Regions from separate parts of the Maritalea sp. YIW29 genome, predicted to be linked through region 1. Evidence: predicted binding sites of a transcription regulator. Region 1 holds the regulator's gene; the other holds the start of a gene.

The links. The regulator LexA, encoded in region 1, represses DNA repair genes until DNA is damaged. The targets are predictions, from matches to a motif close to TGTTCNNNNTGTGTTCNG.
Region 2: uvrA (excinuclease ABC subunit UvrA) is a predicted target of LexA. The motif match lies at 1,471-1,488, and genes of this name have one in related genera.

Annotation. Positions count from the first base shown of each region.
Region 1 covers NZ_JBXVVF010000001.1:937,129-940,262, reverse strand. The annotation lists gene AC2D8L_RS04590 (metal ABC transporter permease) at 1-647, shown strand, start outside; gene lexA (transcriptional repressor LexA) at 1,390-2,109, shown strand; gene AC2D8L_RS04580 (ComEC/Rec2 family competence protein) at 2,214-3,134, opposite strand, start outside.
Region 2 covers NZ_JBXVVF010000001.1:1,066,201-1,069,334, reverse strand. The annotation lists gene uvrA (excinuclease ABC subunit UvrA) at 1-1,389, opposite strand, end outside; gene AC2D8L_RS05170 (single-stranded DNA-binding protein) at 1,643-2,134, shown strand; partial or broken gene AC2D8L_RS05165 (DMT family transporter) at 2,440-2,877, shown strand; gene AC2D8L_RS05160 (hypothetical protein) at 2,999-3,134, opposite strand, start outside.

The DNA.
Region 1 (3,134 bases):
GGGCGTTCGTGGCGGGTATGACCTGCGCGATTTCAACCGGATACATCACCGAAAATTCGCGCGTTAAAGAAGATACGGTCATGGGGGTCGTATTTTCCGGCATGTTCGGCCTTGGCATCGTGCTCTACACGAAAATTGAAACCGACGTTCACCTAGACCATATTCTGTTCGGCGATATGTTGGGCATCAGCCTCTATGACCTGTTCGAAACCGGCATCATTTCAGCCCTTATTGCTGTGCTGATTGCATTTCGTTGGCGCGACTTGCTGCTTTACATCTTTGACCCGCAACATGCTAGCGCCATCGGTCTGCCCGTTAAATGGCTGCATTATGGTCTATTGGCGGTCATTTCGCTAAGTGTCGTGGCAGCGCTGAAAGCGGTTGGCATTATTCTCGCGATTGCGCTCTTGGTTGCACCCGGCGCAATTGCATACCTTATCACCCGCCGAATTGGTCAAATGTTGGTCTGGGCATTACTCTTATGCGTCGGCTCTTCATTCTTGGGTGTCTATATTGCCTTTTTCATCGATAGCGCCCCTGCCCCAACCATTGTTCTGGTGATGACGGTTCTTTTTGTGATTGCGTTTTTCCTGTCGCCGAACGCCAAGAAACTATCAGGCGCGCAAACTGAACCCGCACCACAATAAATAAAGGGGCGGTGCCCAATTGCCCGCCCCTTCATACGAAGTTTATTAGAAGTGTTTGTTCTCATTTCCAAGCCCTATATCTTTTCTTATGTGCGGGCTCAAATCGCCAGCTCCTAAATAATAGGCTCGCGCAATCTTGCGTTTTTGACGAGCCTCCAAATAGTTCAAAAAGACACGTAGGTACCGACCTAATCGTTCGAAATATTGCTCAGATATTGCATGTTGTTTTTTCATGTGTATTCGCTCGGCAAAAAGCACAAAGCTTCGCCGCTCCTAATTTTGAATATAATTGTGCTGAAATCGCCGCGCGCAGATGCAGCGCGGAAAATGACAGCGACTGATTGTTGATAGTCCACGCCACGCGTAGACTATGGGAGTTTGAAAAGATGAACCTTAGACGGCCGCAGCTTGGACGCTGGGCGAAGGATCGGTTGCGCTAGTGTTAAACTGGCAAACAAGTTGCCAGAAGTGTTTGTGAATTGAACATAAAAACCTCCTTGGCGTTGTGGCTGGCGGGACCAGCCTGATTAAAGACAATTGTGCAATACACTCACGTTGCCGTGATTTGCAACCCATTTGCGCGACTTTGTGGCACACACATCTGAAATGTTGCAATTCGAACACACAGTTAGAGAGCCTCATCATTTCGCCAAATTTTGACCCACTTGCAGAACATATAAAGAACAGTTATAGTTGTTCAACATTTGTTCCGATTCTAAATCAGGCTGTAAAGGACTTCAAAATGTTGACCCGCAAGCAACATGAACTGCTGATGTTTATTCATGAGCGCATGAAGGAAAGTGGCGTACCTCCCTCATTTGATGAAATGAAGGATGCATTGGATTTGAAATCTAAGTCCGGTATTCACCGTCTAATTACAGCTCTGGAAGAGCGCGGATTTATTCGTCGTCTGCCCAATCGGGCGCGTGCAATGGAAGTGGTTCGCTTGCCAGACAGTATGAACCCTTCCCTTGGTGGCAAGAAGTCCAAGTTTGAGCCAAGTGTCATTCAAGGTGACCTGGGCAGAGCGCGTGAACCAGTTTCAGCGGCTCCAATTGCTCAGGACGAGAATACTGACGCTCCGGTTACGATCCCTGTTATGGGTCGGATTGCGGCGGGTGTTCCAATTGCTGCAATTCAGGAACAAAGCCACACCATTTCTGTGCCCCCAGAAATGCTTGCCGGCGGTGAACATTACGCGCTGGAAGTTAGTGGCGATTCGATGATCGATGCGGGCATTTTTGACGGCGATACGGTGCTGATCAAGAAACAAGTCACTGCCAGCAACGGCGAAATTGTTGTCGCCTTGGTCGATGACGAAGAAGCGACACTGAAACGTTTGCGCAAAAAGGGGCAGTCTGTTGCCCTTGAAGCAGCAAACCCAGCATATGAAACAAGAATTTTCGGCCCTGACCAAGTAGCGGTTCAGGGACGATTGGTTGGTTTATTTCGCAAGTACTGACCCCGTTGTGACCTCGTGGTCCCAACATCCCCGATTGCGAACACTTGGCCCGACAACTACGCTTTATGCATTGGTTGCTCGGGTCTTTTTTGATTGATGTTGGCTCACGGACGCCAAGGACGGTTGTGATCGTGCAGCGCCCATTTTACCTCAATTTCGCCTACGCTATTTCTGAACAATATCGCAACGCCAAAGTCATCAAGTTCTCTTTGTGTGATGACCAACGCATTGGGACAGCTGACAGAGCGCCGTTGCCTTACGATCAAAATGTCGGCAACAGAGCAATCTTCTCTTAAGCCAACGCTGTCTTTTACCGCTGAGATCACCACACCTTCAACCTGAGCACTGCAGCCATGGCGATCGCAGCCACCAATGGCGTCATCATCTAGCAAGTTTGCGCCAAACCGCTCTGCCCACGCCCTTGTTGTAAAACTATTCGACTTGCGGCCCAGTTGCGCAAATGTTGTACCATGATTGATGATGATCGCCTGCGTGCTGTCTGAAATCACCGCAAATGGATGCTTAGCTGGACCGAAGGCAAACAAGCATAGCGCGAAGGCAATTGGCGCCAAAAATTTTATCCTGCCGTGAAAAAAGCTCAACCAGCCCAACATCAACAAACAAGCCGGCAAAACCCAACGCGCCAACATAGGTGTCTGTGTGAACTCTGCGCTTATCGTCGAAATATATTTCGCGATGTGTACAATCGTGTCGATCCCCGCTCCCATTAACATCAGGAACGGTCCTTCAAGGCCAACAGGCATCAGCAATACTGAAATCAGGCCACATGGTAAGACGAAGAACCCAACAATGGGAACAGCAATTAGGTTTCCGATTAAACCCAATGGTGCGAATTGTTGAAAATGTACGGCGGCGACAGGCGCAGTTGCAATCCCTGCAATTAGACTCGTCAGCGCAATGCCGCCAAACAACTTCGCCCAATACGGGAAGATAATTGCCGACCGGCCAATGCCCGCATAAACAGCGACTAAGCCTACCACAGCAGCAAAAGACAGTTGAAATCC
Region 2 (3,134 bases), 130 kb from region 1:
CAACTGGGTTGGGTTTAAACGTGCACCTAAATCTTCAAACCATTCATAAGCATCGCGAATAGACTTTTCAGACACATGACCGATATGCAATCCGTCAATTTTGACAGCCAATGCTTCTGGCTTGAGGCGATTGCCCTCACACACTTCGCATGGGGCTTTTGACATGTATTTTTCGATCTCCTCGCGCATGCCAGCAGATTCGGTTTCGCGATAGCGTCGTTCGAGATTGCCAATAACGCCTTCAAATGCCTTTTCAGTTTTGTAAGAGCGAAGCCCGTCTTCATATACGAACATGATCTTCTTACCCTTGGTGCCGTGTAGCACAGCATCCCGAACCTCTTCAGACAGTTCAGACCATGGCGTATCCAAAGAGCCGCCATAGGCCTTAGTCACAGCATCCAATGTTTGGATATAGTAGGGCGCAGAGGTTTTGGACCACGGATAAATCGCGCCGCCTTTAAGGCTTTTCGACGTGTCGGGCACCACCAGGTCGTCGGACATTTTTGATTCTGTGCCTAGCCCAGCGCAGGTTGGACAAGCGCCGAACGGATTGTTGAACGAGAATAGCCGCGGCTCAATTTCTTCAATGGTGAAGCCAGAAACAGGGCAGGCGAACTTTTCTGAAAAAATCAGCCGTTCGTTTTCGCCTTCATTGGCTACCAACTCCGCAATTGCTAGGCCTTCGGCCAGCTGCAATGCCGTTTCAAAACTCTCGGCCAATCGAGACTGCAAGTCTGGTCCAACAACCAAACGATCAACCACAACTTCAATATCGTGTTTGAACTTTTTGTCTAACGTCGGGGCATCTGCAATTTCATAAAATTCGCCATCAATTTTAACACGCTGAAACCCGCGTTTCATCAGGCCCGCAAGTTCTTTTTTGTATTCGCCCTTGCGGCCACGAACGATGGGGGCAAGCAAATAGAGGCGCGTGCCTTCTTCTAACGCCAACACCTTATCAACCATCTGGCTGACAGTCTGGCTTTCAATCGGCAAACCTGTCGCAGGCGAATAGGGAATACCAACCCGCGCAAACAATAGGCGCAAATAGTCATAAATTTCGGTAACCGTACCCACTGTCGAGCGCGGATTGCGAGAAGTTGTTTTTTGCTCAATCGAAATGGCAGGTGAAAGACCGTCAATTTGCTCAACGTCTGGCTTTTGCATCATCTCGAGGAACTGACGCGCATAGGCTGAAAGGCTTTCAACATATCGACGTTGGCCTTCGGCATAAATCGTATCGAAGGCAAGAGACGACTTACCAGAGCCAGAAAGGCCCGTCATCACAATCAATTCGTCGCGCGGCAACGTAATATCAACTGACTTCAAATTATGTTCTTTAGCCCCGCGAATTACGATATCGCGATTAAGGGACGAAGATTTCGACATATTGGTAATTTCGCCTCGATAGATTTTACAAAATCAATTGTGAGAGCAACTTTTGCAATGTTGACTCACGCTCCGTTTCATAAGAACATAAATAGAACATGAATGCTTGCGTCAAGTGGCTTGTGGATGACCACCAATCAATTCTTCAAGATTGATCGATCATGTGTACATAAGAGACGACGTACAAAGCAATGCGGTTGGCCAATTTGATTTAAAATTGTTGACCGTAGCCGGCAGTGAAGGGAACGATGCGATGGCAGGAAGCGTAAACAAGGTTATTTTGGTTGGCAATCTAGGTGCTGACCCTGAAGTGCGCAATACACAAGACGGGCGTCCGATCGTTAACTTGCGCATCGCCACCTCAGAAAGTTGGCGCGACAAGAATAGCGGTGAGCGTCGCGAAAAGACTGAGTGGCACCGTGTGGTGATCTTCTCAGAAGGTCTTTGCCGCGTTGCTGAACAGTATCTTAAGAAGGGTTCCACCGTTTATATTGAAGGTCAATTGCAAACACGCAAATGGCAAGATCAGGATGGAAACGACCGTTATTCAACTGAGATCGTGCTGCAAGGCTTCAATTCAACGCTGACAATGCTTGGTGGCCGAAGTGACAATAATGACGGCGCCGGCAATTATGGCGGCGGCGGTGGATCACGCTCAAATGATATGGGTGGTAGTGGCAACCGACCTCAGGCAAGTGCGCCAGCATTTGACGGCGGCGGCATGGATGACGACATACCGTTCTAGGCCCCAACATGGGGCGTTCGGGACCTGAGTGTTGAACGGACCAGACCAAAATTTGCGAAGATTTCGTGGTTGCCCCTCAAAAGGCAAAAATGGCCACGAAATCTTTTTGCATTTCTCGCCCGGTCAAATGGTCTAACTGGCCTTTGGTCTTTTTTGAAAACTGCCAACAAAACGGCGAAATAAGTTCGCCGAACGGCTCAAGGCCGCATATCAAACAAAAAGCCAAAGCAACGGCACGCTTGTAGACAAGTGCTCCATGTTCATTTCTACTCGACGCATGAGCGTTGAAATGAAAGTGAAACATAATGTTTGAATTGATAATTTTGATAATTGTTGGTCTAATCGGCGGTATAGCTGTTGGCATTCAGTCCCCCATCGCCGGTGCGATGGGACATAGAATTGGCGGCGCGGCTGCCAGCACGATTGTTCACGCTGGAGGGCTCGTGGTGTCCTTGGCACTTCTTTTTACGCGCGGTGGCGAGCAAATTAGCGAATGGCGCAGCCTACCTTGGTATATGCTCGGTAGCGGTGTTCTCGGATTGGTGCTCTACCTCTCTTTGAGCCAAACCATTCCCCAATAGGGTGCCACTTCAGCGATAACGCTAATCATCGTCGGTCAACTCTTGGCAGGCATGGCCGTCGATCATTTCGGACTTTTCGGGCTTTCAGTTCGCAGCGCTGATATGAGCAGAGTTGTGGCGGCTGTTCTGCTGCTCGCTGGTGCATATTTGATGATCAGATAATCGAACGTGTTTTCAAATATCGTTAAACAGCTATGCCAAATTGAAAATTTCTCGCTTTTGGAACAATGAACAAAAAAAGCCGCCCTTTTGAGGCGGCTTTTCGTAGAAGTTTTAAGAAGGCTTAGTTCTTCTTGAATGGAATATTTGCAACGGATTTGCCGCCGCTTGCCTTATGCACGATATCAAAACGCACATTTATATTGCCGTTATTCAGTTTCAGCGAGACAGCAATGTCGAATGCATCATTTGTTTCAGAC